Archangium violaceum: one gene and its partner. The protein of the gene in region 1 interacts with the protein of each later gene in a pairwise test. Links are inferred from orthologs where the notes say so. Each region holds a gene or a part of one and is shown on either strand. Other genes may lie near its edges.

Region 1 (6,078 bases):
TCCTGGCCGTGGGCCTGGGGGTGGCCGGCCTGGTGCGCGAGGGCACCGCGCTCCTCATTCCCGCCCTCCTCCTCTTCGGCCTCGCCATCACCCTCCACCAGGATCCGCGGCACAAGCTCTTCTTCCGCGAGCCCATCCCGGATGCCGTCCTGCTCCGGTTGTGGGACCGGTACGAGAACAATCCCCTGGCGAGGCTCGGTCTGATGTTCGGACTCTACGGGGTGGTCCTGCCTGTCCTTGCGCCCGTGGCGGTGGGGCTCGGCGTCGTGGCCCTACGGCGCGTGAATCCCCAGGCCCGGCCACCCATCGGCCGCGGGGGCCAGGCGCTCGCCGCCCTCGGACTGGGGCTGGGCTCGCTCGTGCTGTGGGGAGGGTTCTTCTGGCCGCGGCTCTCCGCGCTGGCGCGCGAGCTGTTCACCGCGGGTTGAGGGAATTCCGCACGGCCCCCTCTCAGGGTGGAGGTCCCTGGAGGGGGCCCAGGCCCGAGCGGGGTGGGAGCCACCACCCACCCTGTGCGGACCGGAAATCCTGGCGCGATGAGGAGAACGCACCAGGCTCGCCGGTTCGGGCTAATCCCTGGCCTTGCGCAGGTCGCCGCTGTTCTTGATGTTGCGCTTCACCGTGTCCTCGGCGCCGCTGCAGTCGCCCTTGGCCCGGTCATCGAGGAGCAGCACGTTGTTGGTGATTTCCAGATCACCCTTCTCCAGGCACGTGGCCACGGGCAGGCCCTCGAGCCACGCCTGGGGGGCGAGCAGCGCGAGCAGCGCGTCATCCGCGCCAACCTCGACACCGGTGGCGGACTCGAAGCGCGCGTCCTCGCTGAAGCCGAGCTTCAGCTCCAGCGTGTTGTCGGTGTCATCCCGGGTGAAGCGGGCCTTCACCCGGAGGCTATAGCCCACGAGGGGCTCGCCACTGGCCACCTCTTCGGCCTTGGCCTTGTCCAGACGGAAGTCGATGCGCTTGTAGGTACCCGCGGGCAGGCGCAGACCGGACAGATCCGGCAGGGTGGTACCCGTCATCAGGTCCACGATGAGGGGGCCGGGGATGAGCACCGTCCCCGAGCCGCTGCCGGACTCGCCGCCCTTGCAGGTGGCGCCCGAGAGCAGGCCGCGCACCTCGGCGCACTTCGTCCCCTGGGGGAGCTCCAGGCGGATGTCCTTCAGGTGGATGCGGGCCTCCGTCAGCGTGAAGGTGACGCCGTCGCTGGAGCGGAACGTGGGAGCCTCGAGGGGAGCCGGCGTCTCCGCGCCCTGGACGAGCGCACGGGCGGCCTGGGCGGACTGGGACTCGTTGACGGAGAAGCGCAACGAGGCGCCCTCTCCACCCCCACAGGCGGTGACGGCCAGGGTGGCGGCGGACAGCAATGTCTGACGGAGCGAAGGGGCGCGAAGGTTCATGGGCTCGTGGGTGCGGTACCAGGGACGTCCGGCCACGTCTTCGGGCCACCGCGCCTGGATGACCCCCGAGGTCGAAGAGCGGCCACTCGCACCGGAGCTCACCGCCCCCAGGCCGGGGCGGCTCAGTCTCCGACGATGCCCACGCGCACGCGGTGGAGCTCGTTGCTGGTGGCCACCTTGAGGGTGAAGTCCGCCACGTCCTCGGGGTACACCTGACGGCCGCCCGTGGGCAGCGCCTCCACGGCGGTGCGGTACTTGCCCGTCTTCACGCCGCTGGGCATGACGGGCGGGCACACCACCACCCAGTCCAGTCCGCTCTCCTGGAGCACCTGCAGGGCGCCGCGGTGATCCTCGAAGGCGTAACGCAGGAAGGGCGGCAGGCCGTGCTCTCCAGTGAGGCCACCCGCCGGGTGGGGCAGCAGTCCCGCCGCGCCCACCGTCACGAGCCGCTGGACACCCTCGGCCTTCATCGCCGCCACGATGGACCGGGTGGCCTGCGTCACCACCGTCACCGCGTGCGTCGCGTCGCGCGCCCCGATGGCGCTCACCACGACCTCCGAGCCGCGCACCGCCTCGGCCACGGCGGTGCCGTCCTCCAGGCTGCCCTTCTTCACGAACAGCCGCCCATGCTTCACTCCCAGCCGCTGCGGGTCCCTCACATAGGCCGTCACCTCGTGCCCCTGCGCCACCGCATCGTGCACCAGCGTGTGCCCGACCCGACCCGTCGCTCCGAAGACCGTCAACCGCATGGGTGTTACTCCTCCGTGACCCGTTCCCCGAGCGGAGGGCCGGTCCGGTGGGTGTCGCGGAGTCCGCTCTGGCTCCATCACCCTCGGCCCTGCCAGGAACGAGCGCGGCCCGTCATATAGCGCTCCTGGTGCCGGGTTGTCCGCAAGAGCCTCTGGCCCTAGGGGGTCTCGAGCGTCCGGGGCGCCTGGGCCAGGCCCTCGACCCCGGTCGTCTGCTTCCTCACGTCCTCCCGTTGGCCCTGGAGGGCCTGCGTGTTGTCACGGATGCGCTCACCGTACAGCTCGAGCGTCTGCTCCACGATTTCCAGGCGTGCGTTGTGCCGGTCGAACCGTTCGGAGAACTCGGTCCGGAGCTTGTTCGTCTCGAAGTACAAGGTTGTGAGCACCGACTCCTGCGTCTTCTGCAGGGATTGTTCGAGCTGCCCCTGGAGTCGGACGAGCCGCTCCTGGTTGTCGTGTCGGAGACCCTGGAGATCCGCGGCCAACTGCAGGTCTCGTATCCTGCTGGCGGCGGCTTCATGGTCTACCTTGAGCGTCAACTCCTTGAGTTGCTGCTCCGTACGCTGCTGGCCGTGCTCCAACGATTGCAGGCGCTGGTCCATGCCCTGCAGGCGCTGTTCCAGGAGTTGCTGGCCTTGCTCCAGGCGCTGCTGGCCCTGCTCCATCAGGGTCAGGATCCGCTGCTCGCCCGGCGTGAGGGAATGCTCTCCCACTCCCGTGGGAACCGACATGGAACGATCCATCGACACACACCTCCCGTGGTGACTTCGCGAGTAGGTTGACTCATCAAGTCACCTCAAGTCAAGTCACCAGTCAGGTCAGGTGTACGGACTTCAGCTCGGGGCCGCATACCCTCACCCCGTCCCTCTCCCAGGGGGAGAGGGGAGGGGGGCTCACTCTCCCGTCAGCCTTGCTTCCAGCTCGTCCAGCTCGCGCTTCACCGCCGCGTCCGTCTCCCGCAGCTTCTCCACCTTGCGCACCGCCGAGATCACCGTCGAGTGGTCCTTGCTGAACCTCGCGGCGATCTCCGGGAACGAGCCCTTCGTCAGCTTGCGGCTCAGGTACATCGCCACCTGCCGCGCGTGCGCCAGCGCCTTGTGCCGCCGGTCCTCCTTCAACGCCTCCACCGGCACCTTGTAGTAGCGGGCCACTTCCTTCTGGATGCTCTCCACGTCCACGACCTGCCGCGTCGGCAGCACGTCCTTGAGCACGTGCGAGGCGAAGTCCACCGTCACCGGGTGCCTCGACAGCGAGTGGATGGCGCTCACCTTCACCAGCGCCCCCTCCAGCTCCCGCACGTTCTTCTGGAAGCTCCGGGCGATGAAGTGCGCCACCTCGTCCGGCAGATCCAACCCCTCCATCACCGCCTTCTTCTGGAGGATGGCCACCCGCGTCTCGAAGCTCGGCTCCTGGATGTCCGTGATGAGCCCCATGCTGAAGCGGCTGCGCAGCCGCTCCTCCAGCCCGGGCACCTCCGCCGGCACCATGTCGCTCGTGAGGATGATGGCCTTGCCCTGCTCGTGCAGTGTGTTGAACGTGTGGAAGAACTCCCGCTGCGTCTCTTCCTTGCGTCCCAGGAACTGCACGTCGTCGATCATCAGCACGTCGCACTCTTCGCGGAACTTCCGGCGGAACTCCGGCATCCGCTGCTCGCGCACGCTCTCGATGTACTCGTTGGTGAACTGCTCGCTCGACAGGTACACCACCCGCTGCGTCTGATCCCTCTCCCAGATTTTATTGCCGATGGCGTGCAGCAGGTGCGTCTTGCCCAGCCCCGTCCCACCATAGATGTAGAGCGGGTTGTAGGCCCGGCCCGGGCTCTCGGCCACCGCGTGCGCGGCCGCCGCGGCGAGCTGGTTGCTGTCGGCCACCACGAAGCTCTGGAAGGTGAAGCGGGCGTTGAGCCGGGGCGGCCGGGTCCCCGCGGACTTGACCTCCGGTGCGAGTTTGAGCTCCGGCGGAGGCGCCAGGCCCGGCACCACCTCGTAGCCCAGCCGGGCGGGCGTGTCCGTCACCCGCGCCAGCGTCGACTCGAGCAGCCCCCGGTAATGGTCATCCACCCAGTCCTGGTAGAACCGGTCCGGCACCGCCAGCACCAGCGTGTCCCCGCGCACCTCCAGGGGCTGCATCTTTCCGATCCACCCGAGCGCGTAGTCCCGCTTGTCCTGCTTCAGGCAGTCCAGCATCCTTTCCCAGAGAATCTCGGCACTTGGCGGTGGGGGCAGGGTTTGGGCGAGCGCGTTCACGGTAGGGCTCCGATGCGCTGGTGGATCACCAGGCAGGGGGCCGTCCGTGCTAACAGCCCCCCCCTGGGCGATCAAGTTTGCGGCCCCTACCCCAGACATTCCGCACCCCTACGGCCCCCCTTCTGATCGCAGCGCCCGGCGCGGAATCCCCCGCCCCCTCCAACGGTTGTGGCCCCAGCGTTCCCACTCCCACCCCGCTTCACCCCGGGTGTGGGGTGCAAAAGGGTGGCCTCCATCCCCGATCGGACAGGCGGGAGTGATCCGGCGTTGACTTGGGTGGGAGATCGGGTTACGAGCGCCGCCTTCCTTTGCTTTATGGATAAGGGTGCCCGCCCGTGCGGTGGGCGCCCCGTCGTCCCAGGAGTTCAGCCGTGTCCAAGCGCACCTACCAGCCCTCGAAGATCAAGCGCAACCGCACCCACGGGTTCCGCAAGCGCAACTCCACCCGCGCGGGCCAGGACGTCCTCAGCCGCCGCCGCGCCAAGGGCCGCAAGCGCCTGGTGGTCTCCGCTTACAAGAAGTAGCCGGGACGCTCGCGTGAAGGCCGAGGGCCAGGCGCCACCTCGCGACGAGCGCTTTCCCAAGGCCCTGCGCCTGCTCCGGCGGCGCGAGTTCCTCGAGGTCCAGGAGAACGGTCAGAAGATTCCCTCCGACTGTCTCCTGGGGCTCGCCAGGCCCAACGGACGGCCCTACAGCCGCGTGGGCCTCACCGTCTCCACCAAGGTGGGCAATGCCGTGGTGCGTGCCCGCCTGCGTCGGCTCCTGCGAGAGCTCTTCCGCAAGCGCCGCCAGCAATGGCCTTCCGGTGTGGACGTAGTCCTGGTCGTGCGTCAGTCCGCCAAGGACGCATCCTTCCCGGAAATGTCGCGCGCCTTCGATGGAGTCACCCGCAAGCTGCAGAGGTTGTTTCCGTCAGGCCCCCGGGAGTCCGCCCGATGAGCCCGCTCGCCTACCTGCTCGCGCTCCCCATCCGTTTCTACAAGCGGTGGCTGTCGCCGTTGCTGCCCCCGGCCTGCCGCTTCCACCCCACCTGCTCCGTGTACGCCCTGGAGGCGCTGAAGAAGCATGGTGCCCTCCGCGGTGTGCGCCTCATCGTCTGGCGCCTGCTGCGCTGCCAGCCCTTCCACCCCGGCGGCTTCGACCCCGTTCCCTGACCGCCTCTCTTATATGAACGATCTGGATCCGCTCTCGCCCAACTCGGCTGACTCCCAACGGCGACTGCTGGTGGCACTCGCGCTCGCGATGGGCCTCACCTTCGCCTACACCTTCCTCCTCTCGAAAAACGCGCCACCGCCCGAGGCCGGAGTCGCGGACGCCGGGCAGATGGTCGCCGCCACCGACGCGGGCACACCCGCTCCCACCGCCGGTGGGGACACGGGGACGGCGGGGACGCCGCCGCCCGCCGGGACGGGCACCGAGGGGGCCGTGGCCGACGCCGCGCCGCCTCCGCCCGTGCGCACGCTGAACTTCGAGCGTCAGTGGGCGCACTACACCTTCTCCACCCAGGGCGCGGGCCTCACCTCGGCGGTGCTCCAGGGCGAGAAGATGCGCGAGCAGCAGCAGGTCTCCATCGCCGAGGGCTACAAGCTGCTCTTCGGGGGCAAGGTGCCGCCGCCGCCTCAGATGAACCTGGCGCAGCCGGTGCAGGGCCAGGCGCTGCCGCTGGCCATCTCCATCACGGGCCCC
Region 2 (6,062 bases), 4.4 Mb from region 1 along the record:
CTACCTGTCCGTGAAGCTCGCGGACGAGGTGGATCCCGAGACCCGTCCGGTGCTCGAGGACCTGAAGCTGGCCGGCGACGTCGAGGAGACCCGCCCGGGTGCGGCGCCCGCTGCTGAGCGCGTCGATACCGCGGACGAGGCCCCCGAGGCGGATGAGGAGACCACCGAGGAGGCCTAGTGCCATCCCGGTCGTCTTCCACGGACCCATTCCAGAGACGAGAGAACACTCATGATCGGCAATGATAGGAACGCTCCGCGTGGCGGGGACAGGGACAGGGGTGACAGGGACGGTGGCCGCGGCGGCGGCGCGGGTGGTGATGACGAGAAGCGTGGTGGCCGTGGCTTCGGCCGCAAGAAGGTCTGCCGCTTCTGCGCCGAGAAGAACGCCAAGGTGGACTTCAAGGATCAGTCGACCCTGAAGTACTTCGTCACCGAGCGCGGCAAGATCATCCCCCGCCGCATCTCCGGTAACTGCGCCAAGCACCAGCGTGAGATCGCCACCGCGATCAAGCGCGCTCGCGGCCTGGCGCTGCTCCCCTACAACGCGATGGTCGGCTAGCCCGGCCCCTCGAACGAACGGAGACATCACATGAAGGTCATTCTTCGTGAGGACGTCGCGAACCTGGGCAAGTCCGGGGAGCTCGTGACGGTGAAGGACGGCTTCGGCCGCAACTACCTGCTGCCGCGCAAGCTCGCGGTGCTGGCCACCGAGCAGAACGTGCGCCAGCTCGAGCACGAGCGCGCTGTCATCTCGGCGCGCAACGCCAAGCTGAAGGGCGCCGCCGAGGAGCAGGCCAAGAAGCTGGGCGCGGTGAAGGTCACCATCCGCCGCAAGGTGGGTGAGCAGGACAAGCTGTACGGCTCCGTCACCGTGCTGGACATCGCCGAGGCGCTCGCCGCCCAGGGCCAGACGGTGGACCGCCGCCAGCTGCACCTGGCCGAGCCCATCAAGGCCACGGGTCAGTACGAGGTGGAGCTGCGGCTGCACCGCGACGTGGCGGCGAAGATCAAGGTCGAGGTCGCGGCGGAGGCCTGAGCCCTCCCCCCGCCTGTGAAGCACCAGGGCCGTCCGGGATTCGACTCCCGGGCGGCCCTTCCTTTTGCGGGAGGGAGCCAGTCCACCCGCCCTGGCATGTCGGAGGCCGCTGCCAAGGTGCTCGCTACAGACCTGTAGCGACGCGGTATACTGGCCGGGCACCCATGGACAACATCCTCGATATTCGGACCGGTGGCAGGAAATCCCACGAGGACCTCGCCGCGGAGCGCGCGGTGCTGGGCGCGGTGCTCGCGGACAACACGATCGTCGCCAGCATCGCGGAGGTGGTGCACCCGGACGACTTCGCCAGTCCGGCGCACTCGCAGATCTTCGCCGCGATGCTCAAGCTGGACGGCTCCTCACGGCAGGTGGACCACCTGACGCTGGCCGAGGAGCTGAAGGTGCTCGGGCAGCTGGCGGGAGTGGGTGGCCCGGCCTACCTGATGAGCCTGGACCAGATGGTGCCCGTGCCGGGCAACGTCATCCAGTACGCGAAGATCGTCAAGGACCAGGCCATCCGGCGGAGGCTGGCCGGCGTGGGGCGGGAGATCCAGGAGCTCGCGAGCCAGGAGACGGGCGAGCTGGACGTGCTGCTGGACGAGGCCGAGCGCAAGGTCTTCAACCTGGCGGAGAAGAAGCGCGAGGGAGATCTGCGGCCCGTCAGCGAGCTGATGGAGCACACGCTGGACCTCCTGGACAAGATGAAGACCGCGACGACGGGCATCACCGGCCTGTCGACGGGTTACGTCGACCTGGACAACCAGCTCACGGGACTGCACGGCGGCGAGCTCATCATCCTCGCGGCGCGCCCCGGCTGCGGAAAGACGTCCTTCGCGATGAACATCGCCACGCACGTGGGGCTCGCGGAGGAGCCGAAGGCTGCGGCCATCTTCAGCCTGGAAATGCCCGCGGATCAGCTGCTCATGCGTCTGCTGGCCTCGAGCGCGCGTGTGGACATGAAGAAGCTGCGCGGCGGCCGGCTCACCCCACATGACGAGGAGAAGTTCCAGGAGATGGCGGGCAAGCTCTACAACGCCCCCATCTACATCGACGACTCGGGCGGCCTGTCCCCGTTCGACTTGCGCGCCAAGGCGCGGCGGCTCAAGCAGAGGGATCCGCGGCTGTCGCTGATCGTCATCGACTACCTCCAGCTGATGCACCAGAAGGGCAAGGTGGAGAGCCGCCAGCTGGAAATCGCGGAGATCTCCCGCGCGCTCAAGCAGCTGGCCAAGGAGCTGGAGGTGCCCATCATCGCGCTCTCGCAGCTCAGCCGTAAGGTGGAGGAGCGCAAGGGCGGCAAGCCGATGCTCTCGGACCTGCGTGAGTCGGGCGCCATCGAGCAGGACGCCGACGTGGTGATGTTCATCCACCGCGAGGACCAGACCGAGGGCGAGGGCGGCGGCGGGGGTGGCGGAGGAGGAGGCGGCGGTGGGGGTGGCGGAACCACGGCGATCCCCGTGCAGCTCGTCATCGCCAAGCAGCGTAACGGCCCCATCGGAGACATCGACCTGGTCTTCCTCGCCGAGTACACGCGCTTCGAGAGCCGGGCCCGCATGGAGTAGGCCGCGTGCGGCCTACGATCCCGGAAGCTCAGTCACGGCCGGAGCGCAGGTAGCGCGTCACATGGGCCTTCGCCCGGCGCGCGGCGGCAGTGGGCGGCCTGCCCCTGCCCAGCTCCACCGCGAAGGCCGAGGCCAGCCGACAGCCCGTCCCCCGGCGCTCGGGTGGGCGCTCCAATCGAGTGCCTTCCAGCACCACGTCCCGCTCCGGCAGGCACAGCACGTCCACCGCCCCCGTGGCCCGGTGCCCGCCCTTCACCAGCACCGCGCCGAAGCCGTGGGCCACCAGCGCCCTCCCCGCCTCGCGAGCCTCCTCCACCGTGCGCACCGCTCCCCCGCCGAGCAGCCACGCCGCCTCGTCCAGGTTCGGGGTGAGCACCACCTTCGGTCCCGCCAGCGACAGGTAGTGCCGCCGCGTCAGCTTCGAGAGTGACTCGCCCCTCGAGGTCCGCACGACCGGGTCCACCACCCACCACGCGTCCACGCCCTCGAGCGCCTCGCGCAGCGCGGCCAGCTGCGACGGCCCGGGCACCTGGCCCAGCTTCACCGCGTGCAGCGGCCCCAGCTCGAGCGCCGCCTTCACCTGGGCCCTCAACACGCGCGGCGGCGTGGACTGGTACAGGAAGGTTCCCCGCCCCTGCGCCGTCTGCGCGGATGGCACCGCCACGGGCGCCCCACCGAGCGCCCGCACCGCCGCCACGTCCGAGAGCAGCCCCGCTCGTCCCGTGGGCTCGTGGCCCGCGCACAGCAGGATGCGCGGCGCCCCAGTCACCGCCGGTGCTCGCGTGCCTTCTGGATGAACGCCCGGTACACGCCCACGTTCACCGGCACCGTGTTGAGCATCAACTCCGGGTGCCACTGCACACCCAATGCGAAGGCGTGCTGGGGCGACTCGATGGCCTCCACCACCCCATCCGGTGACACCGCGCTCACCACCACCTGGGGGCCCATGCGGCACGCCGCCTGGTGGTGCGTGGAGTTCACCATCAGCTGACCCCGGCCGACCGCATCCGCCAGGAGCGTCCCCTCTCGCACGTCCACCGGGTGCTGCGGCTGGGTCCGGTCGTGCTTCTGCTCGTGCTCGTGTGCCCCCTGCACCTCGCGGCCGATGTCCTGGTGCAGCGTGCCTCCGAGCACCACGTTGAGCAGCTGCATGCCCCCGCAGATGCCCAGCACCGGCATGTTGCGCTTGAGCGCCCCACGCATCAGCGCCGTCTCGAAGGCGGTGCGCGACAGCTTCAGCGGCCCCATGCCCTCACGGGCCGTCTCACCATAGGCCTCGGGCGGAATGTCGAAGGCCCCGCCCGTGACGAGCAGCCCGGAGATACGATCCAGGTACGCGTCCACGCACGCCAGCTCGTCCGAGTACGGCAGCACGAAGGGCAGGCCCCCCGCGCGCAGTACCGCGTCCGCGTAGGGCACCTTCAGCTCGTAGTACGCGAACGCCGAGTCCGGCCGGTTCGCGCTGTAGTCCGGGGTGATACCGATGTTCGGCCGGCGCGGAGGCTGGCCATGAAGTTTGTGCGTCATACGTCTCCGCTCGCGAGGCTAGCCCCCAGGGCGCCCCTGTCAAAAGCAGAGGAAAGGCGCCGGACGCGCTCGGCAATGTCCTCGGCGAGCGAGAACGAACCTCGGGGAAGGGATGGAACGAGGGGAACGTTCATCGGCTCCGGGACGGGTGTGGGTTCAGTGGCGTTGACAGAGGGCAGCCCTGCTATAAGGTGGCGCGCCCTTTTCCAAGAGATTCCGAGGAGTTGACGATGGCCGATACGACAGACCCCAAGTACCTCGACAAGCGCACGGCCGACCGCTACCTGCGCAGTGGCGAGCTGGACGAGAAGGCGTACCAGCACCACATCGAGTCCCTGCCGGACGTGGCCGAGAAGGCCGTCCCCGTCGAGACGGTGATGCACGACGAGCTCGAGAACGACGAGGACTTCGACGACGAGGACTTCGACGACGAGGACGACGACGAGGATCTCGAGGACGAGGAGGACGAGGGCGACAAGGACTCCGAGTCGGCCGAGTGACGCCATGAGCGAGGAGAAGCGCGGAGAGACGTTCGTGATGAAGGGCGAGGCGCGGCAGAGCGCGCCCGAGGCGCCCATCACCTTCAGCACCTTCCTCATCGGCCTGGCCTCCAGCGCCCTCATCCACCTGGGTGAGGCGCCCAATCCGGAGACGGGCAGGTCCGAGCGGGATTTGATTCTCGCCCGGCAGAGCCTGGATCTGCTGGGAATGCTGCACGACAAGACGCGCGGCAACCTCACGTCCGAGGAGCAGCAGCTCTTCGACAACCTCCTCGCCGACCTGCGCCTGCGCTTCGTGGAGGCGAGCAAGCGGTGAGTCGACCGGTCTCCCCCTCCCAGGGCCTGCCGCGAGGCATCCGCTTCGCGGCGTTCGTCTGCCTCGTGCTCTCCGCCTTCACGGGCTTCTTCGCCCTGAGTGAGTCCATGGGGCTCAGCCGGCTCTCGGAATTCAGGGAGGCCAGCGGCTCGTCGAACTTCTCCATCGTGGGCGATCCCTCCATCGACGCACGCATCGCCGACGCGCAGCTCGCCGCGCTCGAGCCCATGCGCGAGTCGCGCGCGCTCACCCTGGGGGCGCTCTCGGTGGCCTGTGCCCTCGTCTTCGTCGCCGCGGGCCGGATGCTCCGCCCCGATGGGCTCCCCCTGGAACGGATGCGCCGGATGCTCGGGGGAGCCGCCATCACCGCGGCCCTGCTGCGCACCATCGACGGAGCCCAGGGGGCCGTGGTGGCCCGGCGCATGGGCCCCGTCATGGTCGAGGCCATGAGGACCCTCCCCGAGTTCCAGGGTCCGGCCGCCGATCACCTCCAGGTCATGCCCTGGCTCGTCTCCGCCAGCGCGGTGGGGCTGACGGCGCTCGTCGCCGGCACCTTCGCCCTGCTCGGCCAGTACTTCCGCAGCGAACACGTCCGCCAGGCCGTCAGCCTCCTGGACGGCGATCTCGCCGAAGAAGAGGACTGAGCACCTCCTCGCGCCGGGCCCTCCTCAGGGCCTCAGGCCGGGACGCCTCGCAGCAGCTGATCCAGGGGAGACGGTGAATCCGGCCCCGAGCCGTTGAGCACCAGCCTCGTCCCCTGCATGCGGTGCAGTTGCAGCAGCAGCTCGCGCTCCACCCCGAAGACCCACGCCAGGTGGCCCATCGGCCACTGGGCCTGCATCCGCGCGAAGGCCTCGTCGTCGAACTCGCCGTCCAGGCACTCGGGAAGCTCCACCTCGTCGTACAGCAGGCGCTCCCCACCGACGTGCTGCCCTCCTCCGAAGGCCTTGACCTCCTCGTACTCCTGGGGGTCGTACACGTAGGAGTGGACGGTGACGCCCACCTCCCTGGACAGCAATCGGGCCAGGGTGTGGTGCTCGCTATACCAGTGCGAGCCCCTCCGCCCCGCCGTGTGGGGTCCATCCAGGGCCAGCCGGACGATCTTGCGCCGGCGGTAGACG

The links.
Region 2: the proteins of dnaA (region 1) and dnaB interact in binary tests that used the Escherichia coli proteins (3 or more experiments, as listed by UniProt). The link is inferred for Archangium violaceum from one-to-one orthologs.

The regions. Positions count from the first base shown.
Region 1 is NZ_CP069338.1:3,307,631-3,313,708, forward strand. What follows is about bases 2,217-5,032. They hold dnaA (chromosomal replication initiator protein DnaA), read right to left. Parts: upstream 4,393-5,032; coding sequence 3,040-4,392; downstream 2,217-3,039. Other genes in these bases: JQX13_RS14280 (hypothetical protein), read right to left, coding at 2,305-2,889; rpmH (50S ribosomal protein L34), read left to right, coding at 4,764-4,916; rnpA (ribonuclease P protein component), read left to right, coding at 4,930-5,032. In the rest of the region: JQX13_RS14265 (hypothetical protein), read left to right, coding at 1-428; JQX13_RS14270 (hypothetical protein), read right to left, coding at 570-1,397; JQX13_RS14275 (NAD(P)-dependent oxidoreductase), read right to left, coding at 1,520-2,146; more of rnpA, read left to right, coding at 5,033-5,331; membrane protein insertion efficiency factor YidD, read left to right, coding at 5,328-5,546; membrane protein insertase YidC, read left to right, coding at 5,560-6,078. UniProt on the Escherichia coli protein: Plays an essential in the initiation and regulation of chromosomal replication. Binds in an ATP-dependent fashion to the origin of replication (oriC) to initiate formation of the DNA replication initiation complex once per cell cycle.
Region 2 is NZ_CP069338.1:7,689,149-7,695,210, reverse strand. The notes cover bases 600-3,399. They hold dnaB (replicative DNA helicase), read left to right. Parts: upstream 600-1,200; coding sequence 1,201-2,598; downstream 2,599-3,399. Other genes in these bases: JQX13_RS32950 (gamma-glutamyl-gamma-aminobutyrate hydrolase family protein), read right to left, coding at 3,364-3,399; thiD (bifunctional hydroxymethylpyrimidine kinase/phosphomethylpyrimidine kinase), read right to left, coding at 2,627-3,367; rplI (50S ribosomal protein L9), read left to right, coding at 600-1,036. Also shown: rpsF (30S ribosomal protein S6), read left to right, coding at 1-178; rpsR (30S ribosomal protein S18), read left to right, coding at 230-559; more of rplI, read left to right, coding at 590-599; more of JQX13_RS32950, read right to left, coding at 3,400-4,125; JQX13_RS32945 (hypothetical protein), read left to right, coding at 4,356-4,625; JQX13_RS32940 (DUF1844 domain-containing protein), read left to right, coding at 4,630-4,941; JQX13_RS32935 (hypothetical protein), read left to right, coding at 4,938-5,585; JQX13_RS32930 (hypothetical protein), read right to left, coding at 5,618-6,062. UniProt on the Escherichia coli protein: The main replicative DNA helicase, it participates in initiation and elongation during chromosome replication. Travels ahead of the DNA replisome, separating dsDNA into templates for DNA synthesis.